3 regions of the Microbacterium sp. PAMC22086 genome follow, and region 2 is predicted to be linked to each of the others. Evidence: predicted binding sites of a transcription regulator. Region 2 holds the regulator's gene; each other region holds the start of a gene.
The links. The regulator HrcA, encoded in region 2, represses chaperone genes, less so after heat shock. The targets are predictions, from matches to a motif close to TTNGCACTCGNNNNNNNCGAGTGCNAA.
Positions count from the first base shown of each region.

Region 1 (3,271 bases), 1.1 Mb from region 2:
GGGTCACCTTCGCCGGGTCGATGATTCCCGCAGCGAACATGTCGACGTACTCACCCGTGGCCGCGTTGAGGCCCTGGCCCGAGGGGAGCTCGGAGACCTTGTTCGCGACGACACCCGGCTCGAGACCGGCGTTCAGCGCGATCTGCTTGAGCGGAGCCTCGATCGCGACGCGGACGATGTTCGCACCGGTCGCCTCGTCGCCCGAGAGCGAGAGGGAGTCGAGGGCCTTGGTGCCCGACTGGATGAGCGCGACGCCACCACCGGCGACGATGCCCTCCTCGACGGCTGCCTTCGCGTTGCGAACGGCGTCCTCGATGCGGTGCTTGCGCTCCTTGAGCTCGACCTCGGTCGCGGCTCCGGCCTTGATGACGGCGACGCCACCGGCGAGCTTCGCCAGGCGCTCCTGGAGCTTCTCGCGGTCGTAGTCGCTGTCGGTGTTCTCGATCTCGCGACGGATCTGCGTGACGCGACCCTCGATCTGGTCTGCCTCGCCGGCACCCTCGACGATGGTGGTCTCGTCCTTGGTGACGATCACCTTGCGTGCACGACCGAGCAGGTCGAGCGTGGCGTTCTCGAGCTTGAGGCCGACCTCTTCGGTGATGACCTGACCACCGGTGAGGATCGCGATGTCCTGCAGCTGCGCCTTGCGGCGGTCGCCGAAGCCGGGAGCCTTGACGGCGACCGACTTGAAGATGCCCTTGAGCTTGTTCAGCACGAGCGTCGCGAGAGCCTCGCCCTCGACGTCCTCGGCGATGATGACGAGCTCCTTGCCGTCCTGGATCACCTTGTCGACGATGGGCAGGAGGTCCTTGATGTTGGAGACCTTCTGGTTCGCGATGAGGATGTACGGGTCCTCGAAGACCGCCTCCTGGCGCTCCGGGTCCGTGACGAAGTAGGGGTTCAGGTAACCCTTGTCGAAGCGCATGCCCTCGGTGAGCTCGAGCTCGGTGCCGAACGTCTGCGACTCCTCGACGGTGACGACGCCCTCCTTGCCGACCTTGTCGATCGCCTCGGCGATGAGCTCGCCGATCGCGGGGTCAGCAGCGGAGATCGAGGCCGTGGCGGCGATCTGCTCCTTGGAGTCGATCTCCTTGGCGCTGGCGAGCAGCTCCTCGGTGATCGCGGCGACGGCCTTCTCGATGCCGCGCTTGAGCGAGATGGGGTCGGCGCCGGCTGCGACGTTGCGCAGACCCTCGCGGACCAGAGCCTGGGCGAGGACCGTGGCGGTCGTGGTGCCGTCACCTGCGACGTCGTCGGTCTTCTTGGCGACCTCCTTGACGAGCTCCGCGCCGATCTTCTCGTACGGGTCGTCCAGCTCGATCTCCTTGGCGATGGAGACGCCGTCGTTCGTGATCGTGGGGGCGCCCCACTTCTTCTCGAGAACGACGTTGCGGCCGCGCGGGCCGAGGGTGACCTTGACCGCGTCGGCGAGGATGTTCAGGCCGCGCTCGAGGCCGCGGCGGGCCTCCTCATCGAAAGCAATGATCTTTGCCATGAGTTTTTTCGTCCCTCCTGGACGTAGACGTTGGGTTTAGCACTCAGAGTGAGAGAGTGCTAACGCCATTCTGGCACTCGACACCTTCGAGTGCAAGCCGCCGGAGGTGAGGTCCACCCGGGGGTCAGGGGGCCGGAGTCTCCCCGGGCGTCTCGGACGCCGAGCTCGATCGATCGAGGCCGATCACCACGGTGAACTGCTTCTGCCCGTCCTCCGTCTGACCGGAGTAGTAGTCGCTCTGCTGCACGGCTGCGCCGCCGAGGAGGTTCGCCAACCCGATCGCTGCGAGCTCGTCCTCGTCGTTGAGGTAGAAGACCGTCGTGGCGGGGAAGTCCTGGCTGGAGCTGTCGCCCGCGAAGACGATGTCCGACGCCCACCCGTTGTTGATGAGCAGATCCCTCATCTGCGTGTCCAGGCCCTCGTCCGGCGTGCCGTTGAGGATCAGCACGGAGATCGAGGTGTCCACCACGCCGGTCTCCTCCGGGGTGGGCACGGCGGTGGGCACGGCCTCGGGGAAGAGCGAGACGCGACCCATCACCACGAGGGACCCGAAGATCCCGCCGATGATGAGCACGAGCGCGGCGACGAAGGACCACAGCAGCACGACCCAGCCGTTCATCCCCGGCGCTTCGGCGCGGTGCGCTCCTACACGTCCGGAGGAACGGGGAACGTCATCGAAGCGATCGCGGGAGGGCTTGGACACCCCTCGATGCTAGCGGCACCTTCCTGGCAATCCGTTCCTCGGCGCGGATCATGCGACCCACGAGGCTGTCGGTGCGTGCGTTCAGCCCACGAAACCCGGCGTCCGGGCCGAGCGCTGCCTGGCACGGGAATCCCGGATCCGACGCAGTCTCCGCACCAGCATCGGGTCGTACTCCAGAGCGGCTTCCGATTCGATCAGTCGCCCGAGGAGCTGGTAGTAGCGCGCCGCGCTCATCCCCAGCTGGGCACGGATGACCTCTTCCTTGGCCGAGCCGTGGCGCGGCCAAGCGACCTCCATCGCGAGGATCGCGCGGTCGCGCTCCGTGAGATCTCCGAGCATGGGTCCAGGTTAGGACGCATCCGCGGGGAGGGCTGTTCGCCACTCCCACCAGGCGCCGAGAGGATCCGCGGCCGCACGCACCTGCCCGTCGATCGCGACGACGAAGCCCGGCCAATCTTCCGTGTCCACCGGAGGCACCCAGACATCCAGCGCACCGGGCGGATCGATCGTGACCCAGTGTGCGTCCAGGGCGGAGATGCGCGCGACCAGGGCGCTTCTGCGCTCCCGCGGGATGTGGACAAGAACGCCGGGTGTCGTGATGACGAGCGTCGCCTCGGTCGGTGCGGCGGCCGCGAGCGCCTCGATGCCCTCCAGAGCATCCCCGGCGACGAGGAGAGGCGGATCGGATGCCGCGATGTCCAGCGCGGCCTCGATGCGCTCATCCCTCCCCCTCTCCCCCGGCCACACGAGTCCGCGCAGCCACCTCCGATCCCGTTCGTCCGCCGCATCCAGCGGAGCCAGATCGATGCCTGCCCTCCAGACGATCTCCGGAAGACGCAACCGGGGCAGAGGTCCGGTCACCGTGCTCTCCAGCACGACCGTCGACGGTCCTTCCACGGGGTCGAGCGCGGCTCGGAGCGCGCCGTCGTCACCGAGGAAGCGATACGAGTAGCGGTCCGGGTAGAGGCAGAGCCCCGCAGAGGCTCCGACCTCGAGCAACGCGATCGGGCCGTCGATCTCGGACAGCACGGGAAGCAGCGCGGCGAGGCGGAGCGGCTCATTGGTCTGCAGGC
Region 1 covers NZ_CP080380.1:1,523,886-1,527,156, reverse strand. Annotated here, with positions in the region: gene groL (chaperonin GroEL) at 1-1,495, opposite strand, end outside; gene KY497_RS07710 (LytR C-terminal domain-containing protein) at 1,620-2,198, opposite strand; gene KY497_RS07705 (DUF3263 domain-containing protein) at 2,280-2,537, opposite strand; gene KY497_RS07700 (DUF2332 domain-containing protein) at 2,547-3,271, opposite strand, start outside.
Region 1: groL (chaperonin GroEL) is a predicted target of HrcA. The motif match lies at 1,532-1,558, and genes of this name have one in related genera.

Region 2 (3,271 bases):
TCCCGCCTTCCGCGCCGTCTGCGCCTGGAGCGGCCCGGATTCGATGATGGCCCTGCCGATCAGCTCGCGGGAGCTGTCGCGAGCGAGGAGGCCGGCGACGATCGCTCCGCCGGCCGACTCACCCATCGTGGTGATCCGCGCCGGATCACTACCGAACGCGCTGATCTCGCGGTGCACCCACTCCAGCGCGGCCGCGGCATCGCGCAGACCGAGGTTTCGGGGCGCGCCTTCCAACACCGAGAAACCCTCCGAACCCAGTCGGTAGTTGATCGAGACGAAGACGATGCCCGCTGTGGCGAAGAGCGCGCCGTCGTAGAGTAGAGGGGCAGCGCAGCGGTGCCTCGTTCCAGGGCGCCGCCGTGGATCCACAGCAGCACCGGCGCACCGGAAGCGTCCGACGGCGCCCACACGTTCGCGGTGAGGATGTCGTCGCCGTCGATGCGCACGGAACCCAGCAGCTCGCCGATGGCGCCGGCGTAGGGAACCTGGGGAGGGGTCGGACCGAACCGCGTCGCATCTCTCACCCCTTCCCAGCCCACGGCCGGACGCGGCGCGCGGAAGCTGTTCTCCCCGAACGGCGCCTGCGCGTAGGGAATGCCGAGGTAGCGGACGATCCCGGCCTCCTCGGTGCCGCGGACGATGCCGCTCGACAAGGTGGCCTGGGGCGAGGTGGGCATGAGCGTCATCCTAGGGTCGTGCGCCCGAGGTACGGAGAATCCCGAGCTGCACGGGGTAGGATTGGCACTCTGAACGTCCGAGTGCCAGCGGAAGGGAAGGGTGATGGTCACAGAGCGAGGACTCCAGGTTCTCCGCGCGATCGTGCAGGACTACGTCGAGACCCACGAGCCCGTCGGCAGCCGATCCATCGTCGACCGGCACTCCTTCGGCGTCTCCGCGGCGACGATCCGCAACGACATGGCGCTGCTCGAGGACGAAGAGCTCATCACGGCTCCGCACACCTCGTCAGGGCGCGTGCCCACCGACAAGGGCTATCGGGTGTTCGTGAATCACCTCGCCCAGCTGCGACCGCTCTCGTCGGCTCAGCGCTCGGCGATCGAGTCGTTCCTCGGCGAGCCTGCCGACCTCGATGACCTGATGGTCCGCACGGTGCGGGTGCTCACGCAGCTGACAGGACAGGTCGCGCTCGCACAGTATCCGTCGTTCGCGCGTGCGCACGTGACGCATGTCGAACTGGTGGCCCTGGCACCGAACCGGTTGCTGATCGTGCTGGTCACCGATGCCGGCGGCGTGTCACAGCGGATCGCCCCCCTGCCGGAGATCATCGACGAGTCCGACCTCGCGGTGCTTCGCGCCCGACTGTCCGCGTTGATCACCGGTCAGGGCATCGGCGAGGCCTCCGACCGTCTGCAGGCGTTGCTGGCCGCCGAGGAGAAGCCCCAGGATGCGGTGCTGCGCACGCTCGCCGGTGTCGTCGTGGACGAGCTCGGCGGATTCCGCCAGGAGCGTCTGGTGATGGCGGGAGCGGCGACCCTCGCGCGCCGGGAGCAGGACTTCCGCGGCAGCATCCACCCCCTCCTCGAAGCCATCGAGGAGCAGGTCACGCTGCTGCGTCTGATGAGTGAGATGGTGACGGACGAGCACGGGCTCGCCGCCAGCATCGGCACCGAGAACGCCCCGTTCGGGCTCGGTGAGGCGTCGATCGTCGCCAGCAACTACGCCGCGCCCAGTGGCACGGCGCGCGTCGGCGTGATGGGGCCGACGCGCATGGACTACCCGAGCAACCTCGCCGCAGCGCGGGCCGTGGCCCGCTACCTGTCGCGGATGCTCGATGAAGACGAGGCCGGCCGCTGACGCGGTCGCCGACAGTACACACGCAGAAAGGCGATCGTGGCGGACCACTATGAGGTTCTCGGGGTGTCCCGAGACGCTTCCACCGACGAGATCAAGAAGGCGTACCGACGTCTCGCACGGCAGTTGCACCCGGATGTGAACCCGGGAGAAGACGCTGCGGAGAAGTTCAAGCTCGTCACGCACGCGTACGACGTGCTCAGCGACGACGACTCCCGCCGACGCTATGACATGGGCGGCGGAGACGGCGCTGCGGGGAACTTCGGCGGGTTCGGCGACATCTTCGAGACGTTCTTCGGCGCCTCGCAGGGCGGCGGACGCGGTGCGCGTCCGCGTTCGCGCCGCGAGCGGGGCCAGGACGCCCTCGTCCGCGTGACGCTCGATCTCGGCGACGTCGTGTTCGGAGCGCACCGTGACATCGACGTCGACACGGCGGTGCTGTGCGAGACGTGTCAGGGTTCGTGCTGCCAGGAGGGCACCTCCCCGGTCACCTGCGACATCTGCGGCGGCTCCGGTCACGTGCAGCGTCAGGTTCGCAGCCTGCTCGGCAACGTCGTCACCTCCCAGCCCTGCGGCACCTGTGAGGGCTACGGCACGACGATCCCGTACCCCTGTGGCACCTGCGGCGGCCAGGGCCGTGTGCGTTCGCGCCGTACGGTGTCGCTCGACATCCCGGCCGGCGTCGAGACCGGGCTCCGTCTGCAGCTGCCCGGCTCCGGCGAGGTCGGCAAGGCGGGCGGACCGAACGGAGACCTCTACGTGGAGGTGACGGTCAACCCGCACGCGGCCTTCAGCCGTGACGGCGACGACCTGCTCGCGACCTTGGAGGTGTCCATGACGGATGCGATCCTCGGCACCGAGACCAAGATCCAGGGGCTCGACGGCGAGGTCGACCTCGAGATCCGCCCCGGCGTGCAGTCTGGCGACGTGCTCACGATCAAGGGCCGAGGCATCACTCCGCTTCGTGGCACGCAGCGGGGCGACCTGCGCGTCGGCGTGCAGGTGCTCACCCCCACGCGGCTGGATTCCGCGCAGCGGGCGCTCATCGAGGACTTCGCCAAGAAGGCGAAGTCGCCCGAGCCGCAGCTGGCACAGTTCCAGCAGGGACTCTTCTCCAAGCTCCGCGACCGCTTCCGCAGCCACTGATCATGGCACTGCATTTCCTCGTCGAGTCGTCGACGGATGCCGCCGTCGGCGACCTCGTGTCGTTGATCGGGGCCGAGGCGAAGCACGCAGCCGTCGTGAGACGACTTCGCATCGGCGAGGCGGTCACGGTCGGCGACGGTGCCGGGGTGTGGTTGGCCGGGACCGCCGAAGAGGTGTCTCCCGCTCGCGTCGATGTGCGCATCGCGGAGCGCGTCGAGCATCCTGCGCCCACGCCGCGGATCGTCCTGGTCCAGGCGCTGGCGAAGGGCGATCGCGACGAGCTCGCCGTGCAGGCCGCGTGCGAACTCGGCGTCGA
Region 2 covers NZ_CP080380.1:2,647,972-2,651,242, reverse strand. Annotated here, with positions in the region: gene KY497_RS13170 (carboxylesterase family protein) at 1-369, opposite strand, end outside; partial or broken gene KY497_RS16795 (carboxylesterase family protein) at 390-677, opposite strand; gene hrcA (heat-inducible transcriptional repressor HrcA) at 781-1,812, shown strand; gene dnaJ (molecular chaperone DnaJ) at 1,849-2,955, shown strand; gene KY497_RS13155 (16S rRNA (uracil(1498)-N(3))-methyltransferase) at 2,958-3,271, shown strand, end outside.

Region 3 (3,271 bases), 590 kb from region 2:
ACGGTGAGGTGGATGCGTCGGGTTCCTGCGGCGAAGAGCAGCAGGGGCACCGCTGTGGCGACGCCGGCGAACGCCAGCAGCAGCGTGTGCGGCCACCCGTTCGCCCCCATCGTGATCCCCGTCGTCTGGGCGACGACGATCAGCTGCACCACGGCGATCGGGATGAGCCAGAAGGACTCCAGCGTCAGACCGCTGACCGCATCGACGGCGGGACCGATCTTCTTCTTGATGAGCCCGTAGACCCCGAAGGACGCCGTCAACGACAGGGCGATCCAGGGGAAATCGCCGTAGGCAACGACGATCACGACGACCGCGATCGCCGCGATCGCGATGGCGGCCCACTGCAACCTGCGGATGCGCTCCTTCAGCACGAAGACGCCCAGCAGCACGGTCGTGATCGGATTGATGAAGTAGCCCAGGCTCGTCTCGACGACGTTCTCGCTGAGGGTTCCGATCAGGAACACCTGCCAGTTGACGTAGATCAGAAGACCGGCCAGGGCCGTCCAGGCCAGCAGCTTCGGCTGTCGGAGGATGACGCCGAATGCCGCCCAGCCGCGCGTGAACGTGAGCAGCAGGAGGCAGAACACGAACGACAGCAGCACGCGCCAGGCCACGACCTCCCACGGCCCCGTCGGAACGAGGAGCAGGAAGTAGAGCGGAAGCACTCCCCAGAGGAGGTACGCGGCACCGGCATAGGCCACTCCGGCGGTCTGCGTGGCACGAGTCGTCTCTGGGGGCACCGCACAACCCTACGCCCGCGGCGGCGTCGCGCCCTCGGCCGCCCGGCCGCTGCCGCAGAGTTCGGCAGGAAACCGATGCCCGGTGGCGGACGCAGAAGGGGCCCGGATGCGAAGCGCATCCGGGCCCCTTCGAGGACCTTGACCCTGCCCCTCACGAGGGGCGGGAATCAGATTCCGCAGATCAGCGGACGACGACCGCCAGGACGTCGCGAGCCGACAGGACGAGGAACTCGTCTGCGCCGAACTTCACCTCGGTGCCGCCGTACTTGCTGTAGAGCACACGGTCGCCGACGGCGACGTCGAGCGGAACACGGTTGCCGTTGTCGTCGATGCGGCCGGGGCCGACCGCCACGACCTCGCCCTCCTGGGGCTTCTCCTTGGCGGTGTCGGGGATGACCAGGCCACTCGCGGTGGTCTGCTCGGCCTCGACCTGCTTGATGACGATGCGGTCCTCGAGCGGCTTGATGGAAACCGACACGGTCTACCTCTTCTTTCTTGACGCTGACACGAAAGACTTGTTCGCACTCTCAACCCGAGAGTGCTAATCCAGTCTAGGCGCTCGGCTGGCACTCACGCAATGCGAGTGCCAGCGTGCGCGGCGGGCAGTCCCCCCGCACGGGCAATTAGGCTGAGCACGTGGAGATGTCCGAGCTGCGCGCCCTGCTGACCCCCGCCGGTCTCGAGCTGCTCGACGCGGTCGGGCCCATCGAATCGACCGCCGACGTGGCCCGCACCGTCTCGCGGCTGCGCGCGGCCGGCCACTCCCCCGAGCTCGTCTCCGCCGTCGTCGGACAGGCGCACCTGCGATCCAAGGCTGCGGCGAAGTTCGGGCCCTTCGCCGCACGCATGCTGTTCACCCGCGCCGGGCTCGAGCAGGCGACGAGGCTCGGGGTCGCAGCCCGTCACGCGCAGCGGATCCGGCACGCCGGATTCACCCGCGTCGCCGACCTCGGCTGCGGCATCGGCGGCGACGCGCTCGCCTTCGCCGGAGCGGGACTCGACGTGCACGCCGTCGACGCCGATGAGGTCACCTCGGCCATCGCCGCCTACAACCTGGCGCCCTTCGGCGACAGCGCCGCGGTGGGCCACCTCACGGCCGAAGACGCCCTCTCAACGGTGGAAGCGGGAAGCGCGATCTGGATGGACCCGGCTCGACGCACCTCCGGGCACAGCGAGACCCGACGAGTCTCCGCCGACGACTACTCCCCCTCGCTGGACTGGGCCTTCGATGTGGCCGCGAGCCATCCGACCGGCATCAAGCTCGGCCCCGCGCACGACCGCGACGCGCTGCCCGCCGACGCCGAAGCGCAGTGGGTGAGCGCCGACGGCAGCGTCGTCGAGCTCGTCGTGTGGAGCGGCGCCCTCACCCGAGAAGGGGTCCGCCGCGCGGCCCTCGTGATCCGCGACGAGCGCTCGCACGAGCTCACCGCCCCGGCGGACGCCGCCGACGAGCCGGTGCGCGAGCTCGGCGCCTTCCTGCACGAACCCGATGGCGCCGTGATCCGTGCCCGTCTGATCGGCGAGGTCGCCCGAAGCCTCGACGCGGGGATGCTCGACGAGCACATCGCCTACCTGACCTCGGATGCCGCGCTGACGAGCCCTTTCGTGCAGTCCTTCCGCGTGCGGGAGACCCTGCCGGCGAACCCGAAGGCGATCAGCGCCGCCCTCAAGGCGCACGGCATCGGACGCCTGGAGATCAAGAAGCGCGGCGTCGACGTCGATCCCGCGGCCTTCCGCAAGAAGCTGACGCTGCGCGGCGACCAGGAGGCGACGCTAATCCTCGCCCGTATCGGCGATCAGCGCCGCGCGATCCTCGCCGACCGGGTACCCGCGGCGGGCTGAGATCCGCTCAGCCGTCGGGGTCGCGGCCCGGCGGCTCGACCACGATCGGGTCACCCGGAGGCGCTTCGACCCGTACGGTGTCCTGCGGCGCTCCTGAGGAGGCTGGTGCCTCGCGGATGACCAGATACGGCGTCTGCCACCTCGTGAACCGCGCCTCGACAACCGTCGAGCCGACCTCCGCGCCACCGAGGCCGTCGATCCGCGCGTCGATCCCCGACTCCCCCGCATCGCTGGGAGACTCGCACGTCGTCAGATCGCCGGCGTCGACGATGAGGCACTTCTCGACCTCGCCCTGCTCCGACACGCGGTCGCCGACCCATACCGGCTGCGTCCGGAACGATCCGACGATCGTGAGGGAGAAGGCGAAACCCTCGTCGGCCAGTTCCTCGGCCCGTGCGCGCTCTGCGCCGGCGTACTGCGAGGACAGGGCCGACGACATCGACCACCGCTGGAGAGCGACCATCGGCTCCCCCGCTGTCGACACGAGCATCGTTGCGCTCACACCCCCCAGACTCCGGGTATCGTCTTCGGGATCGTCGATCGGAACGGGGAAGGACACGCTCAGGCCACGTCCGATGTCGCCGGTGGGAAGGCAGTTCGACTGCGAACGGTCGCCGATGTCGAGGACCAGGCACACGACGCCGCCATCGTCCTTGGTCGCGTACCAGGCCAACGCATCCTCGTCCTGC
Region 3 covers NZ_CP080380.1:3,235,576-3,238,846, forward strand. Annotated here, with positions in the region: gene rarD (EamA family transporter RarD) at 1-740, opposite strand, end outside; gene groES (co-chaperone GroES) at 922-1,218, opposite strand; gene KY497_RS16015 (SAM-dependent methyltransferase) at 1,383-2,582, shown strand; gene KY497_RS16020 (hypothetical protein) at 2,590-3,271, opposite strand, start outside.
Region 3: groES (co-chaperone GroES) is a predicted target of HrcA. The motif match lies at 1,304-1,330, and genes of this name have one in related genera.